Regions from separate parts of the Brevundimonas nasdae genome, predicted to be linked through region 3. Evidence: riboswitches for the same ligand, from Rfam matches in the RefSeq annotation. Region 3 holds a riboswitch; each other region holds the start of a gene.
What was found. Region 3 has a riboswitch for glycine ahead of KWG56_RS11855 (L-serine ammonia-lyase). Riboswitches for the same ligand answer to the same signal wherever they lie in the genome.
Positions count from the first base shown of each region.

Region 1: linked by a shared signal. The riboswitch ahead of KWG56_RS11015 (TonB-dependent receptor domain-containing protein) and the one ahead of KWG56_RS11855 (L-serine ammonia-lyase) in region 3 are both predicted to bind glycine.
Region 2: linked by a shared signal. The riboswitch ahead of gcvT (glycine cleavage system aminomethyltransferase GcvT) and the one ahead of KWG56_RS11855 (L-serine ammonia-lyase) in region 3 are both predicted to bind glycine.

Region 1 is NZ_CP080034.1:2,251,067-2,260,866, reverse strand. Features, by position in the region: gene KWG56_RS11060 (amino acid ABC transporter permease) at 1-401, shown strand, start outside; gene KWG56_RS11055 (amino acid ABC transporter ATP-binding protein) at 398-1,159, shown strand; gene KWG56_RS11050 (hypothetical protein) at 1,181-1,360, opposite strand; gene KWG56_RS11045 (SDR family oxidoreductase) at 1,463-2,170, opposite strand; gene KWG56_RS11040 (LysR family transcriptional regulator) at 2,247-3,197, shown strand; tRNA gene KWG56_RS11035 (tRNA-Ser) at 3,268-3,357, shown strand; gene KWG56_RS11030 (sensor histidine kinase) at 3,593-4,993, opposite strand; gene KWG56_RS11025 (response regulator) at 4,990-5,652, opposite strand; gene KWG56_RS11020 (ABC transporter substrate-binding protein) at 5,712-6,803, shown strand; glycine riboswitch at 7,011-7,100, shown strand; gene KWG56_RS11015 (TonB-dependent receptor domain-containing protein) at 7,280-9,800, shown strand, end outside.
Region 2 is NZ_CP080034.1:1,980,816-1,990,615, reverse strand. Features, by position in the region: gene KWG56_RS09735 (SDR family oxidoreductase) at 1-407, opposite strand, end outside; gene gcvPB (aminomethyl-transferring glycine dehydrogenase subunit GcvPB) at 516-2,084, opposite strand; gene gcvPA (aminomethyl-transferring glycine dehydrogenase subunit GcvPA) at 2,099-3,451, opposite strand; gene KWG56_RS09720 (hypothetical protein) at 3,452-3,955, opposite strand; gene gcvH (glycine cleavage system protein GcvH) at 3,959-4,324, opposite strand; gene gcvT (glycine cleavage system aminomethyltransferase GcvT) at 4,461-5,573, opposite strand; glycine riboswitch at 5,632-5,710, opposite strand; glycine riboswitch at 5,715-5,812, opposite strand; gene KWG56_RS09705 (class 1 fructose-bisphosphatase) at 5,941-6,912, shown strand; gene pncA (bifunctional nicotinamidase/pyrazinamidase) at 6,928-7,560, shown strand; gene KWG56_RS09695 (Y-family DNA polymerase) at 7,564-8,862, opposite strand; gene KWG56_RS09690 (adenosine deaminase) at 9,096-9,800, opposite strand, start outside.
Region 3 is NZ_CP080034.1:2,424,608-2,434,407, reverse strand. Features, by position in the region: gene KWG56_RS11865 (TonB-dependent receptor plug domain-containing protein) at 1-2,355, shown strand, start outside; gene KWG56_RS11860 (GntR family transcriptional regulator) at 2,546-3,241, shown strand; glycine riboswitch at 3,316-3,403, shown strand; gene KWG56_RS11855 (L-serine ammonia-lyase) at 3,512-4,897, shown strand; gene glyA (serine hydroxymethyltransferase) at 4,912-6,216, shown strand; gene gcvT (glycine cleavage system aminomethyltransferase GcvT) at 6,216-7,361, shown strand; gene gcvH (glycine cleavage system protein GcvH) at 7,382-7,750, shown strand; gene gcvP (aminomethyl-transferring glycine dehydrogenase) at 7,766-9,800, shown strand, end outside.

The DNA of each region.
Region 1 (9,800 bases), 170 kb from region 3:
TGGGTTCGGTCGTTGCCGCCCTGTCCCTGATCGGCGGGGCCTATCTGGCCCATACGGTCCATGCGGGGATCGAGGCCCTGCCGCGCGGCCAGTGGGCGGCGGCCTCTGCGCTGGGCCTGTCGCGCCGCCAGACCCTGTGGCTGGTCGTGGCCCCTCAGGTCCTGCCCCGCATGGCGCCCTCTGTCGTCAACCAGTGGATCGCCCTGACCAAGGACACCTCGCTGGCCTATGTGATCGGTGTCGCCGAACTGTCGTTCGTCGCCACCCAGGTATCGAACCGCGTCATGGTCTATCCCGCCGAAATCTATCTGTTCGTCGCCGTCCTCTATTTCATTCTGTGCGCGGGGCTTGAGCTCGCCGCCGGACGGCTGGCGCGTCGCTACCGGAGCCTGCCCGCATGACCGCCCCTACCGATGTCCCGGTCGTGATCGATATTCAGGGCGTCAGCAAATGGTACGGCGCCTTCCAGGTGCTGAACGACTGCGCCCTGTCGGTGCGGCGGGGCGAGGTGCTGGTCATCTGCGGCCCGTCCGGTTCGGGCAAGTCCACCCTGCTGAAGACCGTCAACGGGCTGGAGGCGTTCCAGCAGGGGGCCGTCACCGTGGACGGCGTGCGTCTGGATGACCCTAGGGTCGACCTGACCCGTTTGCGCAGCCGCGTCGGGATGGTGTTCCAGCATTTCGAGCTGTTTCCACACCTGACGGTCATGCAGAACCTGACCCTGGCCCAGGTGAAGGTGCTGGGCCGGTCCCAGGCCGAGGCCCAGGCGCGCGGCCTGATCTATCTGGAGCGGGTCGGCCTGATCGACCACCGCGACAAACGCCCCGCCCAGCTGTCGGGCGGCCAGCAGCAGCGCGTTGCCATCGCCCGCGCCCTGTGCATGGATCCGGTGGTCATGCTGTTCGACGAGCCGACCTCCTCGCTGGACCCCGAGATGGTCGCCGAGGTTCTGGACGTCATGGCCGGTCTGGCCGCGGACGGCATGACCATGATCTGCGTCACGCACGAGATGGGCTTCGCCCGCCGTGTCGCCGATCGCGTGGTCTTCATGGACGAGGGGCGGATTCTGGACGACGCGCCCGCTAAGGTGTTCTTTGCTGAGGGCGGCGTGCGCAGCCCGCGCGCCGACGCCTTCCTGAACCGCCTGCTGCGCTACTGAGGGCCAGCACAGGCGAAGGCCTTAAGCGCCTGTTCCAAATCCCTTGGGACCGCCTGCGCCGGCCGCGCCCAGGCCGCCTGTCGCCGGCGCCGACGGCGCCTTGCCGGCGGCGTTCGTGCGCAGCTTGCGGGGTGGCTTGGTGGTCGTCTTGTCGTCGTCCTGTTCGGTCTTGGGATCGGGCTTTCGATTGATGTCGGTCATCGGTTTCTCCTTTTTGCGTGCAGAGAAACAAGCCATCCTAAACCCGCCGGTTCCTGCGCGCGCCATCAGGTCGCAGTCGCCCGCCAGCCGCGCAATCGGGCCTCAGCGCAGGCTGTAGCCGCCATCTGAATACAGGGTCGCGCCCGTCATATTGCCGTTGTCCAACAGGAACAGCGCCGCCTCGACCAGTTCATCGACATGGCCGGGCCGCCCGACCACCGACAGGCGGCCATAGGCGTCGAAGGCCGGGCCGCGCACCTCGTCCGGGCGGCGCCGCCACAGGTCGCTGTCCACCGTGCCGGGCGACAGGCAGTTGACCCGGATCGGCGCCAGCTCCTGCGCCAACGCCCGCGTCAGGCCCTCGATGGCGGCGTTGCAGGCGGCGTATGCCGGATTGCCCAGCGGCCGCACCGACGCCGCGCCCGACATCAGCACCACCCCCGCATTCGGCGCCAGGACGGGCAGAGCGGCGTGGACGGCCCAGTACTGGCCCCAGAATTTGTTCCTGAACGGGCTCTCGGCTGTCTCCGGCGACGACTCGCGAAACCCGCCTGTCTGATAGTCGGCGCCGGGCGTGAACAGGCCGGACAGGGCGGGGGCGTCGGCGAAGAAGGCGGCCAGACTGTCACGGTCGGTCGTGTCCACCTGACGGGTGCGCGCCGCCTGGCCCAACTCGGCCTGCGCCGCGTCCAGCCGCGCCTGGGTGCGCCCGCCGATCAGCACATGATCGCCGCGCCTGACCAACGCCCGGGCCACGCCCAGCCCCATGCCCGAGCCTCCGCCGATGATCGCATAGGTTCTGTGTTCCATGCGGATGGGTCATAATGCGGAACTGTGCGCGCCAGTCGTGCTCATTTATCCGATCTGTGGCGAAGGATTTTCGGCAATGACGATGGGCGACATCGGGCCCGGCGGTGATGTGCGGCTGTTCCTGGCCGTCTGCGACCATGGCGGTTTCGCGCGGGCGGCAGGATCGCTGGGCCTGACCGCATCGGCAGTGGCCAAGGGCGTGGCGCGGCTGGAGGGCCGCATCGGCGTGCGCTTGTTTGAACGCTCGACCCGCCACTTCCGCATCACGCCGGAGGGCGAACATTACCGCGCCGTCTGCCGCGTCGCCGTCGGATCCGTCCGCGCGGTGGAGGAGGCGCTGGCCCTGTCCGCCAGCGAACCCGCCGGTCTTGTGCGCGTGACCCTGCCGCCGCTGCTGGGCGCCGAAATCGTGGCCCCGGCCCTGTTCGCCCTGACCGACCAACACCCCCGCTTGTCGTTGAACCTCAGCCTGGACCGCACGCCTGTGGACCTGCGCGGCGGGCAGGTCGATCTGGCCATACGCATCGGCGACCCGCCCGATGTCGCGGGGGTGATCGGGCGGCGCATCGGCGTGCAGCGGTTGGCCCTGTGCGCCTCTGCCGACTACATCGCCGCGCGCGGCGCGCCAGCGGACCGCAGCGATTTGCAGGACCATGAGCTGATCGCCACCGCCATCGACGGCCGCCCCGCCCCGTGGCGTTTCACAGAAGCGGGCAGGGAGGTGGTCTGGGCTCCGCCCGCGCGCCTGATCCTGGACGGCGCAGCCCTGGCCCTGTCCGCCATCCGCGCGGGCCGCGGCGTCGGCCTGATCCCGTCATGGCTGGCCGCCGACGATATCGTCTCGGGCCGCCTGACTGCCCTGATGCCCGACGCCGTCACCGGCCACCGCCCCATCTACGCCCTGTGGCCCGACTATGCGCCCATGCTGCCCCGCCTGCGCGTCGTCATCGACGCCGCCGCCGCCGCCATCCGTCAGGCGACCGGCGAGGGCGGCCCAACCCCTCAACCCATCGCCAATCTGTCCTAAACCGCCCAATCCGGATTGACGCCGACAATACAGATAGGTAGTGACGCGACCTCGCAGTGACTGGCGACATGGACAGGTGGCGGAGTGGTCGATCGCGCACGCTTGGAAAGCGTGTGTAGGTGAAAGCCTACCGAGGGTTCGAATCCCTCTCTGTCCGCCATTTTTCGGCATGATCTTGAATGCGCGCTGCATTCAAGGTCATGCCCTCTTCGTTTGCAACCCGTGTGCTGAAGTCCTCTCGCTGCGCTTTGGCCCCGGCCGTCGAGACGAGGCAGGTCTCCTGCGAGATGCGGATCCGTTCGGGGGCCGGCAGCTCCTCACCGCGAACCTTGTCCTCCCCCGCCGCCGCCAGCACCCTGTCGCCCGCCGGGCGGCCATAGGGACATGGCCTGATTTCAGGTCGAGGGCGAAGCATCCGGGCTGCTGAACGACAGCCGGACCGCCAGACCCTTGCCCGGTCCGCGACTGGCCAGGCGCAGTTGGCCGGACTGGGCGGTGCTCAGGGCTTCGACGATGGCGAGGCCCAGGCCGGAGCCGGTGGAGCGGTTGGGATTGCTGCGGAAAAAGCGCTCGGTCAGGCTGGGCAGAACCGCGTAGTCGACGCCTTCGCCGTGGTCCCAGACCGTGACGGCGGCGCCCTCGGGGCTGTTCGAGACATGGACGATGACCGGCGCGGCGCCGTGGCGAAAGCCGTTGTCGATCAGGTTCAGCAACTGCTCGACGATCAGGTCTTGCGAGCCCCGAACCTCGACGGTTTCGAGCGGCAGTCTGAGCCGCAGCGCGCCGGGCGTCAGCGGGTGTCGGTCGGCAAAGACCTGATAGGCCTTTCTGACGGCGCGGCCCAGGTCGGCGGTCGCGTCCGAATGGGCGGTGTCCGCGCGGGCGGTGGACAGCAGCTGGTTGATCAGATGGGTCATGCTGGCGGCGGCCGATTGCGAGTCCGTCAGCAGCCTCTGCTCCGTCCGGGTCCAGGGGCGTTTGGACGCCGCCAGCAGATCCAGGTTGGCCGCCATCACCGCCAGCGGCGTCCGCAGCTGGTGCGAGGCGTCGGCGGCGAACCGGTGCATCCCCGACGTCGACCGCTCCAGCCCCGCCAGCAGGGCGTTGAACGCGGTCAGAACCGGCGTCAGCTCGCGCGGGGCCAGGGTGACGGCGGCGGGGGCGAAATCCGTGGTGCTCGACGACGACCGCGCCGCCAGTTCATCGACCAGCCGCCTGAGCGAGTTCAGGCCCCATTGCAGGGCGGGCCAGATCAGCAAGGCCGCCAGCACCACCAGCAGGCCGGGCAGAAGAAGCAGGCTGCCGTACAGTTCGTGCAGGCTGGCCCGGCGGGAATCCAGGCTCTGGGCGACCGAAACGACCACCGGGGCGGTGCGGCCCGGTATCATGACGGTTTGCTGGGCCATGCGGACCGGCACGCCGCGCACCGTCAGGTTGGCGAAGACCGGCCGTTCGGTGTTGGCGGTCTTCAGCGTCGGCAGTTCGTGATAGCCGGTGACCATGCGGTCGCCCTCGCGGATGCCGTAGAAGACGGCGTCGCGTTCCGGCGTGTCCAGCAGGGCAAGGGACCAGGGCGCCACGTCCACGGTCACGCCCTGATCGTCCAGAGAGACGCTTTGCAGAATGGTCTGCATGGCGCCGGCCAGCAGGCGGTCGGACGTACGCTCCACCACCCGGTGCGCGGTCCAGGCGCCCACGCCCAGCAGCACGATGGCGAACACCGTCAGGGGCACGACCTGGGCGATCAGCAGGCGGTTGACCAGGCTGTGCGAGGTTTTGCTCGGCGCCCGCGTCATGGGTCGAGGCGATAGCCGCGTCCGCGGATGTTGGTGATGGCGGGGCCGTCAGGCTGCAGCTTGCGGCGCAGGCGGCCGACGTGGATCTCCAGCGCATTCAGCGAAGGCGCTTCGTCCTGGGTGAAGACCTCTGCGGCCAGCATGTCGCGGTCCACCACCTGTCCGACGCGTGACGCCAGCACCTTGAGCGCCGCCCATTCGCGCGGGCGCAACGCCAGTTCGCGGTCGCCGACCTGTGCGCGGCCCGCCTGCCAGTCGCAGACCAGCGAGCCGATGACGACGGAGCCAGCCGCCTGTCCCTGGCGGCGCCGCACGATGGCGCGCAGGCGCGCGATCAGTTCCACGGGGGCGAAGGGCTTGACCAGATAGTCGTCGGCCCCGAGGTCCAGCCCCGCCACCCGGTCGCCCAGGGCGTCGCGGGCCGTCAGCATCAGGATCGGCGTGGTCGAGCCGCGACGGCGCAGGGCGGCCAGAATCTCGAACCCGTCGATGTCGGGCAGGCCGATGTCGAGGATGGCGGCGTCGAAATCCTCGGTCTGCTCAAGCCTCAGGGCTTCGGCGCCCTGGTCGGTGCAGCGTGGCTCAAACCCCGCACTGCGCAGGCTGGCGTCCAGAGAATGTTGAAGCGCCTTGTCATCCTCGACGACGAGTATTCTCATGGGGTCACAGATGCGGGGAGCGGGGACATGGGCGCCACAATAGCGAGAAAGCCGAAGTGGTGAAGGCGTGGGGTCTGTTCGCCGTGATCTTCGCCGCCGCCTTCGCCCTGACCGCCTGCGGACGCGAGCCGGAGGGGGCGGGCACCGCGCCCCACATCCGCTGGCGGGCCGAGCAGGAAGGCGCGCTGCTGATCCGCACCAACACCAGCATGCTGGGGCCGGTGATCGACGCCTTTCGGGCGCGGTATCCCAAGGTGGAGATCCGTCTGGAGGACATGAACTCCACCATGCTGGCCAGCAATGTGGTGTCGGATGTGCTGGCCGGACGGCCGGGCGCGGACCTGGTCTGGAGCTCCGCGATGGACGTGCAGATCAAGCTGATCAACGACGGCTATGCCCAGACCTACAGGTCGCCCCACCGGCGCGCCATGCCCGACGGCATGGTCTGGCGCGATCAGGGGTTCGGCATCACGGCCGAGCCGGTGGTCTTCGCCTACAACCGTCGCCTGCTGCCGCCTGCGCTGACGCCGAACAGCCATGCGGACCTGATCCGGCTGCTGGAAGCCCGGCCTGAAATCTTCGACGGTCGCCTGGCGGTCTATGATGCCGAGCAGAGCGGCGTGGCCCTGATGCAGTTGTCGTCGGACACCCAGATCTATCCCGACGCCTGGCGGATGATGGAGGCCCTGGGCCGCCGCAAGCCCCGTCTCGACACCTCGGGGCAGCGGATGATGTGGCGGCTGGCGACGGGACAGACCCTGTTCGTATTCAACATGAACCAGTCCTATGGGCGGATCTGGGTCAGGGACCACCCCGACATCGCCCTGGTCACGCCCACGGACTACCACCTGCTGATTTCGCGGGTCGCCTTTATCCCGCGCAATGCGGCCCATCCGAATGCGGCGCGGCTTTTTCTGGATTTCCTGCTATCGCGCGAAGGTCAGGCGGCGGTCGCCAAGGCGGGCATGAGACCGGCGCGGGATGACGTTGATCCGGCGCTGCGTCCATCGCCGCCCGGCGCGCGTCCCATTCGGGTGGGGCCGGGCCTGTTGGCCAATCTGGATCATGAGCGTCGCGAGAAGCTGCTGGGCCGCTGGCGTGCGGCCATGGAGGGGGCGCCGCGCGCGCCGCTGGATCCGCACGCGCCCTGAGGGTTTCCTGTGGATAACTTCTGATCATGCAAAGGCCGCATTTCTGTCACGACGCCGTCACGTCCGGGCGCTGGACGGTTTTGGGCCTTATGCTGAAGCCTCTGCTGCGACCGAAAGTGGAATAATATTCTATATATCGGTGTTTTGTGGGCTTTAAAACGCAAAAACGCGACGTTTGACAGCAGGTCTCTGCGATATCTTACTGGCGATCGCAGCTCGGGAGAGTTCGGACACTTCCCCGACGCCGAAGGCGCAACCGCCCCGGAAACGCTCAGGCAAACGGACCGAGCTGCACGATGAACGCTGGAGAGCAGGGCGACCCGAGGGGGGTGCGGCCTTCGCCGAAGGAGCAAGGGCCGATGGCCTGAAACTCTCAGGCACGAAGACAGCGGGGGTGAAATGGCGCCGTCAGAGCGCCGAACCGCATCGGACTTCCCTGGGAGGGGACGTCGCCGCCGTCCATGAGGAATCTCGTCTTGTCTCGCTTGAACACCCGCCTGATCAGCTGCAGCAGCGCCATCGCCCTGTTGTCCTGCGCCGGAGCCGCACTGGCCCAGACCGCAGAACCCGCCCCGGAACAGACCGCATCCGTCAGCGACATCGTCGTCACCGGCTCGCGCATCGACCGCGCCGGCTTTGAAGCCCCGACCCCGACCGTGCGCCTGACGGCCGAAGACCTGTCGGTCGGCGCCCGTCCCAACATCGCTGCCGCGCTGAACGACATGCCCCAGTTCCGCGCCACCACCTCGCCCCAGACGACCGGCACCAACACCGGCGCGGGCAATGCGCCCGTGGACCTGCGCGGCCTGGGCATCAGCCGCACCCTGGTGCTGATCGACGGTCGCCGCGTCTCCAGCGAAAACGACCTGAACAGCATCCCGTCGGTTCTGGTGAAGAGCGTCGACGTCGTGACCGGCGGCGCCTCGGCGGCCTGGGGCTCGGGCGCTGTGGCAGGCGTGGTCAACGTCGGCATCGACCGCAACTTCACCGGCGGCAAGCTGGGCGCCGAATACGGCATCTCGTCCTATGACGACGCCGAGCAGGTGCGTTACGAGGGCGCTTGGGGGCGTGGTTTCGCCGATGGGCGCGGCCACTTCGTCATCGGCGGCGAATATCTGAACAACGACGGCGTGATCCCGAAGAACTCGCGCCCGAACATCGGCCGCTGGGCGACCGTCAACGGCGCGCTGACGCCGAACGTCGGCATGGCCGATGCGGCCTACGGCGGCCTGATCCTGTCGGGCGTCAACAACGGCAAGGTCTTCAACCCGGACGGCACGCTGCGTCCGTTCAACTTCGGTACGAAGAGCGGCTCCAACACCGTCGGCGGCGAAGGCCCGTCCAACGATGACCTGAGCCCGCTGGTCACGCCGCAGCAGCGCTACACCGCCATGGCCAGCGCGACTTATGAGGTCAGCGACACCCTGCGCGTCACCGCCGACATCCGCCACTCGCGGATGTGGAACAACTACATCTGGTTCGGCGACCACGACCGTGGCGACCTGACCATCGGCATCGACAACGCCTTCCTGTCGCCCGCCATCCGCAGCGCCATGGCGGCTGCAGGCGAGACCAGCTTCAAGTTCGGCCGCTTCAACTCGGACCTGTCGTATTCGACCATCGACTTCGAGCGTCTGACGACCCAGGCCACCCTGGCGGTGGACGGCGAGTTCGGCCGTAACTGGCGCTGGGGCGCCTACTACAGCCACGGCGAGTTCGAGAACAACATCGACACTCCAGGCTTCCTGCTGAAGACCCAGTTCGCCAACGCCGTGGACAGCGTCATCGACCCGGTGTCGGGCAAGCCGGTCTGCCGCGTCACCCTGACCAACGCCAACTCGGGCTGCGTGCCGATCAATCTGTTCGGCCTGGGTTCGCCGTCGCAGGAAGCCATCGACTATGTCACCGGCACGCCGCAGCAGCGCGCCACGACCAAGCTGGATTCGGTCGGTTTCAGCCTGCGCGGCGAGCCCGTCACCCTGCCGGCGGGTGATGTCTCGGTGGCCTTCGGCTTCGAAGCCCGCAAGGAATCGCTGAAGCAGACCGTCAGCGAACTGGACGCCGCCAAGGCGTTCAAGACCTTCAGCTTCTCGGCCATGGCGGGTGATTTCACCGTCAAGGAGGCCTTTGCCGAAGTCCTGGTGCCGATCGTTCGCGATCTGCCGATCCTGAATAATCTTCAGTTCAACGCGGCTGCCCGTATCTCCGACTACGACACAACTGGCTCGATCTGGTCGTGGAAGGTCGGCGCCACGAACGAGTTCTTCCCCGGCTTCCGCGGCCGGATCACCCAGTCGCGTGACATCCGTTCGGCCAACCTGTCGGAACTCTTCACGACGACGACCATCGGCTACAACTGGATCAACGATCCGGCCAAGAACGGCGCCAACGTCTATGTGTTGAACAATGGCGGCGGCAACCCGAACCTGCTGCCGGAAACGGCGGACACCCTGACCCTGGGCGTCACCTATGCGCCGCCTTCGATCCCGGGCCTGAACCTGTCGCTGGACTATTACAGCATCAAGATCGACGACGTGATCACGACGATCGCGCCGCAGGATCTGGTGAACCGCTGCAACTCGGGCAATACGGCCCTGTGCGCCAAGATCGAGCGTGACGCGGGCGGCAACCTGGTCCGCACCATGTCCACCTTCGTGAACCTGGCCAAGTATCAGACGGACGGCGTGGACGCCGAGGTGTCCTATTCGTCGGCGGCTGATCTGTGGGTGCCTGGCGCCACGGGTCGTCTGAAGATGCGTCTGGTCGGCACCTGGGTGAACAGCCTGACCACCGACGACGGCATCACCGAGATCGAATATGTGAAGTCGCAGGGCTATTCGTTCGGTCTGGGCGTGCCCAAGCTGCGCCTGAACGCCAGCCTGGGCTGGAAGGGCGAAGTGTTCGGCGTCGATCTGCGCGCCCGCTACATCTCGGCCGGCAATTACAACTCCACCATCCCTATCTCGAACAACCATATCGACGCCTTCACCTACGTCG
Region 2 (9,800 bases), 440 kb from region 3:
GGCAGCAGACGGCCTGTCAGGGCGAAGTGCGACAGATAGTTGGTCCCCAACTGCATCTCGAACCCATCGGCCGTCGTCTGGCGCTTTGGCAGGGCCATGATCCCGGCGTTGTTGATCAGGATGTCGATGGGGCGGTCCTGCGCCAGATGACGCCCCGCGAAGGCCTCGACTGAGGCCAGATCGCCCAGGTCCAGCAGGTCGAAACGGGCATTGGCCCCGGCGTGGCGCTCACGGATCAAGCGCTCGGCCTCGGCGCCCTTGGACGGGTTGCGCGCCGCCAGCACGACCTCTGCGCCCTTGCCCGCCAGCACCAGCGCCGTCTCCAGCCCCAGACCGCCGGTCGCGCCGGTGATGATGGCCAGCTTGCCCGTCTGATCGGGAATGTCGTGGGTGGTCCAGTTGGTCATGGGGGCAACCTAGACCCGAAACGACGAAAAGCGTCGCACAAACGAAAACAGCGCCCGCCCCGGCGAGGGGACGAGCGCTGCTTCATTCGGTCAGACCGTTCAGACCTTTCAGGCCGCCTGGTTTGAGCCTTCCGGGGCCGACCAGCGCAGCACCGGCGAGCGGGCGGCGCGGGTTTCGTCCAGGCGCTTCAGCGGCGCATGGAAGGGCGCGCCCTTGAAGCGGTCCACGTCCCCGGCCTTCGCCGCCTCGGCCAGCAGGCGCATGGCATGGATGAAGCGGTCCAGTTCGGCCTTGGACTCGGTTTCGGTCGGTTCGATCAGCATGGCGCCGTGGACGACCAGCGGGAAATACATGGTCATCGGGTGGAAGCCTTCGTCGATCATCGCCTTGGCGAAGTCGAGCGTGGTGATGTCCGTGCCCTTCAGCCATTCGTCGTCGAACAGGGCCTCGTGCATGCACGGGCCTTCTGGGAAGGCCGGGCTCATCAGGTCCTGCAGGCGGGCCTTGATGTAGTTGGCGTTCAGCACGGCGTCCTCAGCCACCTGACGCAGGCCGTCAGAGCCGTGCGACATCATGTAGGACAGGGCGCGCACATACATGCCCATCTGGCCCTGGAAGGCGCACAGGCGGCCAAAGGCCTGTTCCGCCTCGTCTTCCTCGCGCTCGATCAGACGATAGCCGTTGTCGTCATGCACCACCCAGGGGGCAGGGGCGAAGGCGGCCAGGGCCTCTGACAGCACCACCGGACCCGCGCCGGGACCGCCGCCGCCGTGCGGCGTCGAGAAGGTCTTGTGCAGGTTGATGTGCATGGCGTCGACGCCCAGGTCGCCGGGGCGGACCCGGCCGACGATGGCGTTGAAGTTGGCGCCGTCGCAGTAGAAATAGGCGCCCGCCTCATGCGTCAGGCGCGCGATCTCGATGATGTCGCGCTCGAACAGGCCGCAGGTGTTGGGGTTGGTCACCATGATGGCGGCGACGTCCGGCCCCAGCTTGGACGCCAGATCGGCGACGTCCACGCGGCCGTCCTCGGTCTGGGCGACCTCGACGACGGAATAGCCGACGAAGGCGGCGGTGGCCGGGTTGGTGCCGTGGGCGGATGTCGGGACCAGAACCTTGCGGCGCTGCTCATGCTCGCCCTTGGCCTCGTGGGCGGCGCGGATGGCCATCAGGCCGCACAGTTCGCCGTGCGCGCCCGCCTTGGGCGACAGGGCGACCGCGGGCATTCCGGTCAGGGTCTTCAGCCAGTGGGCCAGCGTGTCCATCAGCTCCAGCGCGCCCTGAACCGTCGAAATCGGCTGCAGCGGATGGATGTCCGAGAAACCGGCCAGACGCGCCATCTTCTCGTTCAGGCGCGGGTTGTGCTTCATCGTGCACGACCCCAGCGGATAGATGGCCAGGTCGATGGCGTGGTTCTTCTGGCTCAGGCGCACGTAGTGGCGCATGGCCTCGGGCTCGGACAGGCCGGGCAGGCCGATCGGATCCTTGCGGACCAGGTCGCCTAGGTCCGACGCATCGGTCTTGGGCTCCGGCAGATCGACGCCGGTCTTGCCCCAGCCGTCGCCCTCAAAGATCAGGGCTTCATTCTGCAACAGGCCGCGACCGCCGGTCAGGGTGGCAGGCTTGGAATCGACCTGGTTCGGGGCGGTCGGGCGGCCGACAGTGTTCATCGTGCTCATTGTTCTGTCTCCGCTCAGGCCGCCAGCACCGTGGCGAGCGCTTTCGCCAGGAACTTGATGTCATGATCCAGGGTGGTCTCGGTCGCCGCGACCAGCAGGACGTCGTCCAGACCCGCGTCGGGCGCCAGACGGCTGTAGGGGACGCCCGCCAGCACATGATGACCGGCCAGGGTGTCCACCACCTCGGCGGCCTTTTTGCCCTTGGGCAGACGGATCGCGAACTCGTTGAAGAAGCGCGGCGTCAGCACCTCCACGCCCGGAATGGCGGCCAGGGCGTCGCGGGTGGCGACGGCCTTCTCGTGGTTCAGCAGGGCCAGTTTGCGCAGGCCCGTCTCGCCCAACAGGCTCATGTGGATGGTGAAGGCCAGGGTGCAGAGGCCAGAGTTGGTGCAGATGTTCGAGGTCGCCTTGTCGCGGCGGATGTGCTGTTCGCGCGTCGACAGGGTCAGGACGAAGCCGCGCTCGCCGTCGGCGTCCACGGTCTCGCCGGTCAGGCGGCCCGGCATCTGGCGGATCAGCTTTTCGCGCGTGGCGAACAGGCCGACATAGGGGCCGCCGAAGTTCAGGGCGTTGCCGATCGACTGGCCTTCGGCCGCGACGATGTCGGCGCCCATTTCGCCGGGCGATTTCAGCAGGCCCATGGACACGGCTTCCGTCACCACGACGATCAGCAGGGCGCCCGCGGCGTGGGCGGCCTCGGCGATCTTGGTCACGTCGGTGGCGGTGCCGAAGACGTTGGGCGTCTGGACGACGACGCAGGCGGTGTCCGGGCCGATCTGGTCGATGACGGCGGCTTCGGCGTCGAACGCCGGGGCCAGCGCCTGCGTCTCCACGCCGACGGCGTGAACCACGGTCTCGGTCGCCTTGACGTAGTGGGGGTGGACGCCGCCCGAGATCACCGCCTTGTTGCGGCGGGTCACGCGCGTGGCCATCAGCACGCCCTCGGCCATGGCGGTCGAACCATCATAGAGGGACGCGTTGGCGACCGGCATGCCGGTCAGGTTCGCAACCTGGGTCTGGAACTCGTACAGGTACTGTAGCGTGCCCTGCGCGATTTCCGGCTGATAGGGGGTGTAGCTGGTCAGGAACTCCGACCGCTGGATCACATGGTCCACCGTCGCCGGCACGTGGTGCTTGTAGGCCCCTGCGCCGCAGAAGAAGGGCACGGCGCCGGCGGTCGCATTCTTGGCGGCCATGGCGGACAAGGCGCGCTCGACCTCCAGTTCGCCCGCGACGCGGGGCAGGTCCACAGGCCCGTCCAGACGCGCGCTCTCGGGCACGTCGACAAACAGGTCGTCGATGGATTTCGCGCCGATGGCGGCGAGCATCGCCGTGCGGTCGTCGGGCGTCAGGGGGAGGTAGCGCATCTAGACAGCTTTTCCGAAAAGGAAGTCAGTGATTGAAAAACCCGGCTTGGCTCTGGCTGGGGTGCGTGAAGGCGAGGACTGCGGACGGCTCGGCGTGGTGCTGCGGTTGTTTCGAAGGCCTTTCAACAGATCGGTGAGCGCATCGGCGTCCTCGACCTCCCGGAGCTCGACTTCGTACATCAGGGGTGTGCGGGGCTCGCCCACATTGCCCGCAGGGCGCACCAACAATCTCCCGCCAGGACCATCCAGCATGAAGCTGTTGGTGCGCCGCAGAACGGCCAGCAGCGCGGCAGCGATGGCTGGCGTTAGAACCGGGTATTCCGCCAGCATCCCGTCCGGGGCGTCTTCTCCGAACATATACAGCAACGCGCCGTCGCTTAGCCGAATCTCCGCTTCCAGCCCGGTCCGCTCCGCCCCGCAGTCGGCCAGCGCCGCCTCGACCAACTGGCTCAGGCCAGGTTGCGAAGGCGTCGTGGTCGCGTGGGTGAAGCAGACCGTGAACACGGCTTACAGCGTGGCCAGGAAGGCGTCGTAGGCGGCCTGATCCATCAGGCCGTCCAGCTGCGAGGCGTCCGAGATCTTGATCTTGGCGAACCAGCCATCGGCTTCGGCGGCGGCGTTGACGGTCTCCGGGGCGGTCGACAGCACGTCGTTGGCCTCGACCACTTCGCCCGAGACGGGGGCATAGACGTCCGACGCCGCCTTGACGCTTTCGACCACGGCGAAGCTGTCGCCCTTGGCGAAGGTCTTGCCGACTTCCGGCACCTCGACGAACACCACGTCGCCCAGAGCCTCAGCCGCGTGCTTGGAAATGCCGACCGTGGCGATATCGCCGTCGACGCTGACCCACTCGTGATCCTTGGTGAAATGCATCTTGCTTCTCCTAAAGCCTTCATCCTCGGGCTTGACCCGAGGATCGGATGTTGTGCTGTCCGTGCGCCTATGTCTTCGCACGAGCGGTTGATCGCCCGGCCCTCGGGTCAAGCCCGAGGGTGACGGACAGAGAGGGTTACGCCTTCGGCTTGCGGTAATAGCGTTGCGCCACGAACGGCATGGCGATGACTTCGGCGGCGGCGGGTTTGCCGCGAACCAGAACCTTCAGTTCCGTGCCCAGTTCCGCAAAGGCGGGCGGCACGAAGCCCATGGCGATGTTCTTGCCCAGGCTGGGGGAGGGGCCGCCCGAGGTGACCTTGCCGATGATGTTTCCGTCGGCGTCGGCGATCTCGGCGCCTTCGCGGGCTGGGGCGCCTTCCTTGACGTGCAGGCCGACGCGGACGCGCGACGGACCCTCGGCTAGTTGCTTCAGGATGATGTCGGCGCCGTTGAAGTCTGCGCGTTCCTTGCGCGACTTGGACAGGGCGAAGGTCAGCGCGCCTTCGACCGGCGTGGTCGCGGCGTCGATGTCGTGGCCGTGCAGCGGCAGGCCAGCTTCGAGCCGCAGGCTGTCGCGGGCGCCCAGGCCGATCGGCTTGACGCGGGCGTCTTCCAGCAGGGTGTTCCAGATGCGCTCGGCCTGATCCGCTGGGACCGAAATCTCATAGCCGTCTTCGCCGGTGTAGCCCGAGCGCGAGACATAGCAGTCGGCGCCGAACAGCATCAGGCGGGCCGTCTCCATGAAGCCCATCTCGGCCAGCACCGGCTCATGGGCCGACATCAGCTCGGCGGCCTCCGGGCCCTGGATGGCGATCAGGGCGCGGTCCAGAACCGTCAGCTTGGCGTCGCCTTCCAGATTGGCGTTCCAGAAGGCGAAATCCTCGTCCTTGTTGCCGGCGTTGACGACGACGAACAGGCCGTCATGGTCGGGGCGGCCCGCCATCAGGTCGTCGATGATGCCGCCGTCCTTGTTCAGCAGCAGGGTGTATTTCTGCTTGCCCGCCTTCAGGATCTCATAGTCGCCGGGGACGAAGCGCTGGAACTGCGCCGTGGCGTCCGCGCCGGTGATCTTGCACTGGCCCATGTGCGATACGTCGAACAGGCCGACATGTTCGCGGGTCCAGCGGTGTTCGGCCAGAACGCCTTCATACTGGACCGGCATGTCATAGCCGCTGAAACCCACCATGCGGGCGCCTAAGCGCCGGTGCGCGGCGTTCAGCGGCGTGGTCTTGAGAGCTTGGTCGGTCATGGTTCAGACTTTCGCGGTCGCGTGTTGTGGCGGAGCTTCGCCGCCGTCCTCGCGCCCCCGCTGTCCTGAAGCCTGAGAGATTCCGGCGTTTCCGCCTTGCTCCGTCGGCGCGCCCGTAAAAGAGCGGCTTTCCAGCGTCCGTATGCTATCGCGGTCCGTTTGCCTGAGCGTTTCCGGGGCGGTTGCGCCTTCGGCGTCGAGCCTGATTTCCCAGCCCCGAACTCTCCCGCGAGAGCGACCGACCTAAGCCATCGAGTCAGGCCTCAAGTCAAGCGTCGCCAGTGCATCAGAGGTCTGACAGAGCTTGCCCCGCGCGTCCTGTGCGGCCATGAGTGCGCGACGCCCAACAACCTACGGGAAAGCCTCCATGTCCGCCGACCGCCTTCGTCTCGACGACCACATCGCCGCGCTGGAGGCGCCGCAGGGACTGAAATCTGTCCTGACCGTGATCGCCGCAACCTGCGCCCAGATCAGCGACGTGGTGGCGGGCGGCGCCCTGGTCGGCGCACTGGGCGCATCGGGCCAGATCAACGTCCAGGACGAGGAGCAGAAGAAGCTGGACGTCATCACCGACGACATGCTGACCCAGGCGCTTCTGGCCTGTCCCGCCATCGCCGGCGTCGCATCCGAGGAAAAGGATCAGGTCGAGCCCGCCTCCAATCCGGCCGGTGAATATCTGGCCCTGTTCGACCCGCTGGACGGTTCGTCCAACATCGACATCAATGCGCCGGTCGGCACCATCGTCTCGGTGCTGAAGTCGGCGACCCCGACGCCGGTCGAGGCCGATTTCCTGCAGACAGGCCGCCATCAGGTCGCCGCCGTCTATGCCGTCTATGGCCCCCAGACCATGCTGGTGCTGACGACGGGCGACGGCGTGAAGGGTTTCACCCTGTCCAACGACGGCCAGTGGTTGCTGACCCACGACGACATCACGATTTCGCCGGATACCAAGGAGTTCGCGATCAACGTCTCCAACCAGCGTCACTGGGCCGAGCCGGTCCAGCGCTATCTGGACGGCGTGCTGCAGGGGGCGGAGGGGCCGCGCGGCAAGAACTTCAACATGCGCTGGGTCGCGGCCATGGTCGCCGATGTCCACCGCATCCTGATGCGCGGCGGCGTCTTCCTCTATCCGTGGGACAAGCGCGAGCCGAACAAGCCGGGCAAGCTGCGCCTGATGTACGAAGGCAATCCGATGGCCCTGCTTGTCGAACAGGCGGGCGGCAAGGCGACCACCGACGGCGTCCAGCCCATCCTCGACGTTCAGCCGACCCAGTTGCACCAGCGCATTCCCGTCGCCCTGGGCTCGGCCAACGAAATCGACGCCTTCGCGAGCGCCTGAACCGGAGCCTGAGCCATGATCATCGGTCCCGCCGACGCCCTTCTGGTCATCGACCCGCAGAACGACTTCTGCGAGGGCGGCGCGCTGGCGGTCGCGGGCGGGGCGTGGATCATGCCGCTGATCAACCAGTTGGCGGAACGGTTCGACAAGGTGATCGCGACGCAGGACTGGCATACGTCGGATCAGATATCCTTCGCCTCCAACCACCCCGGCGCGACGCCCTTCACCGAGATTGAGGTCGCCTATGGCCGCCAGATGCTGTGGCCGGATCATTGCCTGCAGGGTTCAGCCGGGGCCGACTTCCACCCCGATGTGAAGCCGACCATCGACCGCGCCCTGGCCGTGGTCCGCAAGGGCTATAATCCGGCGGTCGACAGCTACTCCGGCTTCTTCGAGAACGACCGCCAGACCCGGACGGGCCTTGCGGGCCTGCTGCGTGATCTGGGTGTGCAAAGGGTCTTTCTGGCGGGTCTGGCCTTTGACTACTGCGTTCGTTTCACCGCCGAGGACGCCGTGCGCGAAGGGTTCGAGGCCATCGTCATCACCGACGCCAGCCGCGCCATTGCGCCCGATACTGAAGCGGCGGCGCACGACAGCTTCCGGGCGCGGGGCGTGACGGAGATCGAAGCGGCGACGCTGCTCGCCTAGCCCTCACTCCCAGAAATCCTCCGCATCGGGAATCCGCGTAAAGGCGATCTTCGCGCCGATATAGTCCGGCAGACCCGCGTTCGGGCCGATGCTGACCGTGTCCTTGCCATAGCGGCGGTTCAGCGCGTCCAAGGCTTGGGACAGTTTTAGCGACCGCGCCGTGCCCCCCTGGTCAGGGCCGGAATCAAACAGGTCTGTCTCGAAGGCGCCGCTGGGTTTCAGCTTGTGGACCCCGACCCCGACATAGCTCAGTCGCCCGGCCTCAAACTCGGGCTCGACCCTGCGCCACAGACTGTCCAGCGCGGCCAGCAGGGCGAAGGTGTCCTGGGTCGGGGCGACGGCGCAGGTCAGGCCCGCCGTGTCCCAGCCGCGTCTGGCGCCCTTTGGCCCCATGTCCAGATGCAGGCTGACCACCGCCCCCGTCAGCCCCATCCGCCGCAGCCGCGCCCCGCATTTGACCATCAGCCGCCGGGCGACCGCGCGCGCCTTTTCCGGTGTGCGCATCTGCGCCGCCAGAACATGGCTGTGACTGATGGAGGCGGGGGGCTTTTCCGGCGTCGGTTCGCTGTCCAGACCGTGCAGGCCGCGCCAGATGCGTTCGCCCTCGATGCTGTTCCAGACGGCGCGGGCCTGTTTGGCGCCCATGTCCCACAGACCCGCCGTGTCCGTCACGCCCGCCGCCGCCAGCCGCTCGCGCATCCGCGATCCTATGCCCGGATAGGTCGACAGCGGCAGGTGCAGGATGGAGCCGGGCAGTTCATTGGCCCGCAGGATCGTCAGCCCGTCCGGCTTCTTCATCCCGCAGGCGGTCTTGGCCAGGAACCGCGACGGCGCCAGGCCGATGGACGACCGCAGACATTCGCCGACATTCTTGATGATCCCCGCCTGAATGCGCCGCGCCAGGGCGACCGCGTTCGCCTCCTGCCGCTCCGACCCGATCAGTTCGCACGAGCATTCGTCGATGGACCCGACCTTCCACACCGGCACATGGCGGTCGATCTCGGCCATGATCTTCTTGTGGACCTCGACATAGACGTCGGGCCGCGCCTCGGCGACGATCAGGTCGGGGCACATCTGGCGCGCCTCGGACACCCGCGTGCCGGTGCGGATGCCATAGGGGCGGCTCTCATAGCTGGCGGCGATGGCGCCGGTGTATTCGCTCTCGGCCGGGCGGACGATCAGCGGCTTGCCCCGCCACTCGGGGTTCATCTGCTGCTCGACGCTGGCGAAAAAGGCGTTCAGGTCAATGAACAGCCAGCGCAGGTTCGCGCCATCGTCTTGCTGTGGGCTCGCCTGATCCATGATGCGAACATATCAGGAACATTGGGTGGTCGGAAGCCGCTGACGCTCCCACCTTCGTCATTCCGGGCGCAGCGTAGCGAAGACCCGGAACCCAGCGGCGCGCGACAGCGCGAACCTGTCGCTGTTTAGGTGTTTGGGGTCCGTGCCGCGGACGCATTTCGCCTTCGGCGCCGCTGGGTTCCGGGGCTTCGGGCCAAGCGGCCCTCCGCCCGGAATGACGAAAGTGGAGGGGATCACGCCGCCGCGTAGGCCTCGACCTCTGCGATCCGCGCGGCCTTCTCGGCGTCGCTCAGGAACGAGCCCTCAAAACTGTTCTTCGCCAGCTGCGTCACCTGTTCCCGCGTCAGGCCGACCGCCTGCGCCAACTGGCTGTAGTTCTCGTTCACATAGCCGCCGAAGTAGGACGGATCGTCGGAGTTCAGCGTCACGTGCAGGCCCCGACGCAGCATCTCTGGCACGGGGTGGTCCTTCAGATCCTTGACCACGCACAGTTTCAGGTTCGACAGCGGGCACACCGTCAGGGTCATCTGTTCGGCGGCCAGACGCTCGATCAGGCTCTCGTCCTCCATCGAGCGGTTGCCGTGATCCATCCGGTCGATGTGCAGCAGGTCCAGCGCCTCATGCACATAGGCGGGCGGGCCTTCCTCGCCCGCGTGGGCGCACAGCTTCAGGCCCAGGTCGCGGGCGGCGGCGAAGACGCGCTGGAACTTGGACGGCGGGTGGCCGACCTCCGACGAATCCAGCCCCACGCCGATGAAATGGTGCAGATAGGGCTTGGCCGCCTCAAGCGTCGCAAAGGCCTCGTCCTCGGTCAGGTGACGCAGGAAGCTCAGGATCAGGCCGCTGGACACGCCAAGTTCCGCCTTGGCCCGGTCCATGCCCGCGATCAGCCCCTCGACCACCACGCCGAACGGCACGCCGCGATCCGTGTGCGTCTG
Region 3 (9,800 bases):
CGGGATTTCGAAGGCTTTGCCGCTACGGTGAATGCGGGGATTACGTCGCGCGGGGATGGAGAATCGCGCGGCTTCAACTTCACTGCGGGCAAGAATTTCGACGAGGGTAAGGGCAATGTCGTCGTCAACTTCCTGTATGACGATGTGGCCGGGGTTCAGGCGACCCAGCGCGCGTGGGGCGTCAGCGGCGTCAACACGATCAGCAACCCCGAGAATACCGGGCCGAACGACGGCATACCCAACTTCATTCAGGCGCCCAACATCCGCTTCAACTGGTCCAACCAGCAGGGCCTGGTCTGGGTCGCAGGGCAGTATCTGTCGCTGACATCGGATGGAACGGGCATCCGGCCTTACGACTTCGGGGCGCTGGGTGATCGAGGCGGTCGCAGCGTTGGCGGCGATGGCGGAAGCTTTGAGCAGTACGACAATCTGAGCATGCCGCTGGAGCGCTATGGCCTGACCAGCAATTTCAACTACCAGATCACGCCGAAGATCCATTTCTTCTTTGAAGGCAACTACATCAAGACCAAGACCCAGTCCTTCTGGCAGCCGGTCGCGGATGATTTCGTCTATGCCTCGCCGTGGTTGACGCTGGATAATCCCTTCATGCCGACCGATCTGCGGGCTGTGCTGACCGCCAATGGCCAGACCGGCACGGAGGTTTACCGCGTCTATGACCAGTTCGGGCGTCGCGGCAGTGTGGCGGACCGGACGCAACAGCAGTTCACCGGAGGCATCGACGGGAAGCTGTCCGGCAGTTGGAAGTACAACCTGTTCGCCGCCTATGGCGAGAACAGCCAGAACACGCTGCTGGTGAATGGCCGCAACCAGACCCGCTGGCTGCAACAGAATGACGTCATCCTGCTGAACGGCGCCCCGGCCTGTCGCAGCGCAGAGGCGCGGGCGCAGGGGTGTGTGCCCTATAACCCGTTCGGGCAGACGACGGGCACGGACGCCGCCATCGCTTACAGCCGCATAGACGAGCCCTATTCCGCCAGCACCCGGCTGAAGACGGTCGGCGGCAGCCTGAGCGGCGACCTGCTGCAACTGCCCGCAGGGCCGGTCGCTTCGGCGATCGGATTTGAATGGCGCGAGGCGAGCGCGGAGACGCATCCTTCCGCGCTGCAGCAGCAGGGGCTGACCTTCTATCCGCAGGAAAGCCCGGTCAGCGGCTCCATCCGCGTGAAGGAGGCCTTCGCCGAACTGAGGGCGCCCCTGATCAGGGACCATGTCCTGATCAACGACCTGCAGATCCAGGCGGCGGGTCGGGTGTCGGACTACAATGTCAACGGAACCCAGTATTCGTGGAATCTTGGCGGCGTCTATTCTCCGGTCGAGGGATTGCGGTTCCGGGTGATGCGGTCGCAGTCGGTGCGGGCGCCGAACGTCTCCGAACTGTTCTCGCCACTGCAGGAAAGCTTCTTCTTCGTCAGCGATCCCTGCGACGTCACTTTGCGGAATCAGTCGGCGACGCGCGAGGCCAACTGCACAGCCTTGGGCATCCCGGCAAACTTCTCGGCGCCCACCAATGGTTCGACCGTTCACGGCCAGATCGGCGGCAACATTCATCTTGAGCCGGAGACTGCCAAGACCTGGACCATCGGTGCGACGCTGGCGACATCGCGTCTGCCCGGCCTGACGGTGACCGTGGACTATTTCGACATCGAAATCACTGACGCCATCGGGGCCATTCCGGTGCAGTCGCTGGTGGACAACTGTGTTGACCTGAACATCTCGCCCGACGCTAACGCCAACTGCGCGGCGGTCACACGCAGTTCGACCACCCACGGCATCACCAATGTCCAGGCGACATCCCTGAACATAGGCAAGTTCACCAGCCGTGGAGTGGACTTCAACCTGAACTACAAATTCGATCTGTCCCGATACGCCTCGACACTGCCGGGGGAGCTGACGCTGAACCTGGCGGGAACCTATCTGGACCGTCTGCGTCAGCTGACGGATGCGGCGGATCCCCTGACCGAAATACGGCTTGAGGGCACTTTGGGGTCGCCGAAGTGGAACGCCATCGCCTCGGCCGTCTATCGCCTGGATGATCTGTCGGTCAGTTGGCGCGCGCGATACCATGGCAGCACCTCGATCTTGAGCGGGATCAGCGTCTCCAACCCGCCGCCTGCTGATCAGTTCGATCGGCCCAATACAGGAACCAAGGTCTTCAATGATCTGTCTGTCGCCTATCAGATCAACGCGAAAACCGACGCCCGCATCACTGTGCAGAACATCTTTGACGTGAAGCCGCCGAACCGCGCCTTCAACATCCACCAGGGCATCTACAACGCTTCCTTCTATGACAACCTGGGGACGTCGATCGTCGGCGCCCTTACCTATCGTTTCTGACGTCGTAATCCGGGTGGGTTTCTTCCGGATCGGGGCTTCGGTCTCGATCCGGTGGAATTTTCCGACAGAGTTTCCTTCTCAACTGATCTGACTGTAGTGTGATATCGATCGTCGCGCATGAGTCCGTCAGGGCGTTGCAGGATGATGGATGGGCAGAGCGCCGTCTCGTCCGGAGAGGTGAGCAGCGGTCATGTCGATAAGTTCAAGCCTTCCTTCCTTCGATCCGCTTGATCGGATGACGTTGCAGGCGCAGGCCTATCAGCAACTGCGCAAGGCGTTGATGGCCGGGGTGTTCAAGCCGGGCACAGTGATCACCATACGCGCCGCCGCCGAGGCGCTGGGCACCAGCCCGATGCCTGTGCGCGCGGCTCTGCAACGGTTGGAGGCGGAAGGCGCGCTGGTCGCGAGGGGCAGCAAGCGCACGCTGGAGATCCCCGCACTGACGCGCGACGAATACCAGGAACTGCGCGACATCCGGGTGCAGCTGGACGGGCTGGCGGCCGAGCGCGCCGCGGCCAACGTGACGCCGGACGAGGTCGATGAGATCGACGCCCTGTGCCGCGCCATGCAGGCGGCGGCTGAGGCGGGAATTCTGGATGACTATGTCCGCACCAACTGGGATTTCCATCTGGCGATCTGCCGGGCAAGCCGCATGGAACGACTGGTCGCCCTGATCGAAAATCTGTGGCTGCGGATCGGCCCCTATGTCCCGCTGATGATGCCGGACCGTGAAAGCATGGTCGCCAGCATGGGCGCGCACTGGAGAGCTGTGGAGGCGCTGCGGGCCAGGGACGGCGTCGCTGCGCGTCAGGCGATAGCCGACGACCTGACAAACTCCGGCGCCAAGCTGATGACGCAATTGGCGCAGGGTGCTGCAGCGGGCTGATCTGAAGCGGTCGCTATGGCTCTTGTCGTTTTCGTGTTGACAGCCCTGCTTGCGGCATGATTTGTGATCACAAAGAACACGACTTGGGAGAGACCGGTTCAACCGGCGCCGAAGGAGCAACCGCCCCGGAAACTCTCAGGCACCAGGGACCAGGTCGTGACATAATTCTGGAAAGAGGCGCCCAGAGCGTCCGCCGACGGGATAACGATCTCAGGCAAACCGACAGAAGGGGCGCAGTTGGACCGGGGAACCGGCCGGGGAAATGCGCCTATGACACTTGCTTCTCATCACGACACAGGTGCGCCCGCGCTCAGCGTGCTCGACCTGTTCACCATCGGCGTAGGGCCTTCCAGTTCGCACACGGTGGGGCCGATGCGTGCTGCGGCCGCATTTGGTGAAGCGGCGCTGCTGGAGGGGCGGCCGACGGCCGTTCGCTGTGAGCTCTACGGATCGCTGGCCCTGACGGGGCGCGGACATGCTACCGATGTCGCGGTCCTGCTGGGGCTGTGTGGCTTGAGGCCGGAAGGGGTTGATCCCGACGCTGTGCCGACGTTGATTGAAGAAATCCGTCGGACGAAAGCGCTGCAACTGGGCGGACAGGTCGCTGTTCCGTTCGACGAGGATCAGCAGCTTGTCTTCCATTTCGGAGAGTTCCTGCCCGGCCATCCCAACGCCATGCGTCTGTCGGCGGACTATGCTGACGGCCGCCGGATCGAACGAACCTATTATTCCATTGGCGGGGGGGCGGTGAGGGAAGAGGGCGGCCATGCGCCGCCGCGTCAGAATGTTCAGGTCGCCCGTCCGTTCACCTCTGGCGCGGATCTGCTGTCAATCGGCGCCGAGACAGGGCTTTCAATCGCTGACATCGTCTGGGGCAATGAAGAAGCCTGGCGTTCGCGCGAGGAAACCGCCGCCTTCATTGACGCCGTCCGGCTGGCCATGCTGGCCTGCATCGAGCGCGGCTATCGCCAGGAAGGCATCCTTCCCGGCGGACTGAACGTCCGCAGGCGGGCCAAGAGCCTGCATGACGCCCTGACGGCGCGTGGGCCGCGCACGGACCCGTCACATGTCTTCGAGTGGGTCAGTCTTTATGCGCTGAGCGTGAACGAAGAGAACGCCGCCGGGGGGCGTGTGGTCACGGCGCCGACCAATGGTGCAGCGGGCGTTCTGCCTGCGGTGATGAAATACTACGAAGCCTTCGTTCCGGGATCGACGCTTGAGGGCAGCCGGACCTTCCTGGTCACGGCCGCCGCAATCGGCTTTCTCTACAAGACCAGAGCCTCGATCTCCGCCGCCGAAATGGGGTGTCAGGGCGAAGTCGGCGTCGCCTGTTCGATGGCCGCAGCGGGTCTGGTGGCCGCACTGGGCGGCACGAACGAGCAGGTCGAAAACGCCGCCGAGATCGGCATGGAGCACAATCTGGGCCTGACCTGTGATCCCATTGGGGGCTTGGTTCAGATCCCCTGCATCGAACGCAACACCATGGGCGCCGTGAAGGCGATCAACGCCGCCTATCTCGCCCTGCAGGGCGATGGAAAGCACGTCGTTTCTCTGGACGCCGTGATCGAGACCATGCGCCAGACGGGCGAGGATATGCGGTCAAAATACAAGGAGACCAGCCTTGGCGGTCTCGCAGTCAACGTCGTCGAATGCTGAGGAGGAGCACCAGAATGTCAGACTTTTTCGCGCGCAACCTGAAGGCGGATTCGGTCATCTATGACGCGATCAATCAGGAGGCCGTTCGCCAGAACAGCCAGATCGAGCTGATCGCAAGCGAGAACATCACGTCGCCTGCGGTGATCGCCGCTCAGGGCAGTGTTCTCACGAACAAATACGCAGAGGGGTATCCCGGAAAACGCTACTATGGCGGGTGCGAATATGTCGACATCGTCGAGCGTGTCGCCATTGAGCGGGCTTGCGAACTGTTCGGCAGCGCCTACGCCAATGTGCAGTCGCATTCCGGCGCGCAGGCGAACGGGGCGGTGCTGATGGCGCTGCTCAAGCCTGGCGATGTCATCCTGGGCATGTCTCTCGACGCGGGGGGGCATCTGACGCACGGCGCCAAGCCGACTCTATCCGGGAAATGGTTCACGCCGGTCCAGTACGGCGTACGTGAGAGTGATGGTCTGATCGACTATGATCAGGTCCAGTCCCTCGCCGAACAGCACCGCCCCAAGCTGATCATCGCAGGGGGGTCGGCGATCCCGCGTCAGATCGATTTCGCGCGGTTCCGCCAGATCGCCGACAGCGTGGAGGCCTATCTGCTGGTGGATATGGCTCACATCGCGGGTCTGGTGGCGGGCGGCCTGCATCCCAGCCCGGTGCCGCATGCCCACATCGTGACCAGCACGACTCACAAGACGCTGCGTGGGCCGCGCGGCGGTCTGATCCTGACGAATGACGAGGTGCTGGCCAAGAAGATCAACTCGGCGGTGTTCCCCGGACTGCAGGGCGGGCCTCTGATGCATGTGATCGCAGGCAAGGCTGTCGCGTTCGGCGAGGCGCTGGACCCCTCCTTCAAGGACTACGCGCAACAGGTGGTGTTGAACGCACGGGCTCTGGGTGCAGCTCTGATCGAGCGGGGCTTTGATTTGGTCACCGGCGGCACAGACACCCATCTGGTGCTGGTTGATCTGCGCTCACGCGACATCAGCGGACGTGAGGCGGAAGTCAGCCTCGAGCACGCCCACCTCACCTGCAACAAGAACGGCATTCCGTTCGACCCGCGTCCGCCTGCGCAGACCAGCGGCATCCGTTTGGGGTCCCCTGCGGGAACCACGCGAGGATTCAAGGAGGCTGAGTTCACCCAGGTCGGTCATCTGATCGCCGACGTACTGGACGCGCTGGTCGACAATCGGGAGGACAACTCGCAGGCAGAGGCCAAGGCGCGGCAAGCGGTTCTGGCGCTGACGGCGGCCTTCCCGGTCTATGGGTTGCAGGCTGGATCCGATGGCGTCATCCCGGAGCTTCTGTGATGGACGGCGAAAGGGGGGAGCCCGGGCGGCGCACGCCGCTCTATGACCTGCATCTGGCCAATGGCGGCAAGATGGTCCAGTTCGCGGGCTATGACTTGCCGGTCCAGTATGCGGCGGGGGTGTTGAAGGAACACCTGCACACACGCGAAGCCGCCGGTCTGTTCGACGTCTCACACATGGGGCAGGTGGAGCTTCGTCCGCGTAGTGGCGATCTCACCGATGTCGCCCAAGCGCTGGAGCGGCTTGTCCCGGCTGATATCGTAAGCTTGTCACCCAGTCGCCAGAGGTACGGCGTCTTCACCAACGCAGCGGGCGGCATTCTGGATGACCTGATGATCGCCAACCTGGGCGACCGCCTCTATCTGGTCGTCAACGCTGCCTGCAAGGCGGATGACATTGAGCATTTGCGGCGGTCTCTGAGCGAGGAGGTCGAAATCGTCGAGCACCCGGATCGGGCGCTTCTGGCGTTGCAGGGGCCGCTGGCGGAGGCCGCACTGTCGCAACTGGGCGACGGCTTCGCGGATCTCGCCTTTATGGGAATCCGTGAGCTGGATGTGGCCGGCGTGCGCTGTACGGTTTCTCGTTCTGGATACACCGGAGAAGATGGGTTCGAGATCGGAATGCCCGGCGAGGCCGCTGTTCATGTGGCCCAGGCCTTGCTCGCCATCGAGGGCGTGAAACCGATCGGCCTGGCCGCGCGTGACAGTCTGCGGCTTGAGGCCGGCTTGTGCCTCTATGGCTCCGACCTGACGACGGACACCACGCCGGTCGAGGCGGCGCTGGAATGGTCGATTCAGAAGTCGCGTCGTCCGGGCGGCGTCAGGGCAGGAGGCTATCCGGGCGCGGACGTCATCGAGGCTCAATTAACACAAGGCGCGTCGCGGCGCCGGGTCGGCCTGCGCCCGCCGGAACGTACGCCGGTGCGTAGCGGAACACTGCTGTACGATTCCATATCTGCAGCGACTCCATTGGGGCAGGTCACCTCGGGCGGGTTCGGTCCCAGCGTCGGCGGAGCGGTTTCGATGGCCTACGTCCCGATCGCTCATGCTGCAGTCGGTTCAGTTCTCTATGCCGAGGTTCGCGGAATGCGTCTGCCGGTGACGGTCAGCGAAACGCCATTCATCCAGAAAACCTACAAACGATAACCAGCCAGAGGGAGGGCTTCATGACCTATTATACGCAGGACCACGAATGGGTGAGACACGAGGGCGATCTCGCCGTCGTCGGGATTACGCAGCACGCCGCAGAAGCGCTGGGCGATCTGGTCTTCATCGACTTGCACGCCGACGGAAAACAGGTGTCGGCGGGCGACGCGGTGGCGGTGGTGGAATCGGTCAAGGCCGCCTCCGACATCTACGCCCCTGTCGCGGGGCAGGTCGTGGAGGTCAACACCGCCCTGTCTGATGACCCGGCGGTGGTCAGTGCCGACCCGGAGGGGGCAGGCTGGCTGGTCAAGATCCGGCTGGATGACCCGGCAAGCCTGTCGGAACTTCTGGACCGCGCAGCCTATGACGCGCTGGTCGCCGGCGCCTAGTCGCGGAGTATTCTGATGAGCAATTCCAGCAACGCCACTCTCGGCGCCTTCGTTCACCGTCACATCGGTCCTGATGAGGCCGAAACGGCTGAGATGCTGAAACTTCTGGGCGTGCCGGATCTGGACGGCCTGATCGAGCAGACAGTCCCAGCCAGTATTCGCGACCGCTCCAGCCTGGGGTTCGGCCCGGGGTTGGATGAGACGACCTGTCTGGAACGCCTGCGTGAGATCGCCCGGCGCAACAAGCGGTTCACCTCGCTGATCGGCCAAGGGTACTACGGCACGAAAATGCCGCTGGTGATCCTGCGTAATCTGATGGAGAGCCCGGCCTGGTACACGGCCTACACGCCCTATCAGCCAGAGATCAGCCAGGGACGGCTTGAGGCCCTGCTGAACTTCCAGACACTGGTGTGCGAACTGACCGGATTGGACGTGGCGAACGCCTCGTTGCTGGATGAAGCCACGGCGGCAGCCGAGGCGATGGCCCTGGCGCAGCGTTCGGCGTCTTCGAAGGCGGACAGCTTCTTTGTCGACGCCGACTGCTTCCCCCAGACGATCTCTGTCGTCAAAACCCGTGCTGAGGCGCTGGGCTGGCGGTTGGTCATCGGCGATCCCGAGAAGGATCTGGCAGCCGCTGACGTTTTCGGTGCGTTGCTGCAGTATCCGGGCGCGTCAGGACAGGTGCGCGACATCAAGCCTGTCATCGCTCAGTTACACGAGGCAGGCGCTATTGCGGCGGTCGCTGCGGACCCCTTGGCGCTGACGCTGCTGGCAAGTCCCGGTTCTTTGGGCGCGGATATCGTCGTCGGTTCCATGCAACGCTATGGCGTGCCGATGGGATGCGGCGGCCCTCATGCGGGCTATATGGCTGTGCGTGACACACTGAAGCGCTCGATCCCCGGACGACTGGTCGGCGTGTCGCAGGACAGTCGGGGGCGGCCTGCCTACCGTCTGGCGCTCCAGACGCGCGAACAGCATATCCGCCGCGAGAAGGCGACCTCCAACATCTGCACCGCCCAGGTGCTGCTGGCGATCATCGCCTCCATGTATGCGGTCTATCATGGGCCGGATGGGTTGCGCGCCATCGCTCAGCGCATCCATGACCTGACGGCCCGTCTTGCGCAGGCGTTGGCCGATCAGGGTTTTGAACGCATCAACAGCGCCTTCTTTGACACCCTGACCATCCAGACGGGAGGCCAGACCTCTGCGATCCATGAGCGCGCCCGTGCGGCGGGCGTCAATCTGCGGCGTATTGACGAGAACACCTTGGGGGTGTCGCTGGATGAGACGTCTTCGGACGAGACGGTGCGATTGGTGCTGGCGATCTTTGCGCCGGCGGCCACATCGAGCGCGACTGCAGACTCCCGTCAGGCGCTGGCAGGCATTCCGGCCGATCAGGTCAGAAGCGGCCCGTTCCTCGAACATCCGGTCTTCCACCGCTATCGTTCTGAAACCGAGATGCTGCGTTATCTGCGGCGTCTGGCGGACAGGGATCTGGCGCTGGATCGGACGATGATCCCGCTGGGGTCGTGCACGATGAAACTGAACGCTACGGTCGAGATGATCCCGGTCACCTGGCCCGAGTTCGGTGAAATCCACCCCTTCGCGCCCGAAGATCAACTGGCTGGTTATCAGTTGCTGTTCGATGATCTTGAGACCCGTCTGTGTGCGATCAGCGGCTATGACGCCGTGTCTTTGCAGCCGAACTCCGGCGCGCAGGGCGAATATGCCGGCCTTCTGGCCATTCGCGCCTATCACCGCAGCCGTGGCGACATCCAGCGGGAGGTGTGTCTGATCCCGGCTTCTGCCCACGGCACCAATCCCGCTTCGGCTCAGTTGGCGGGCATGTCCGTCGTCGTGGTCGCCTGCGATGCGACGGGCAATGTCGACATCACGGACCTGCGCGCCAAGATCGAACAGGTCGGTGACCGGCTGGCCGCGATCATGATCACCTATCCGTCCACCCATGGCGTGTTCGAAGAGAGCATTCGCGAGATCTGCGACCTGACCCATGCGGCGGGGGGGCAGGTTTATCTGGACGGCGCCAATC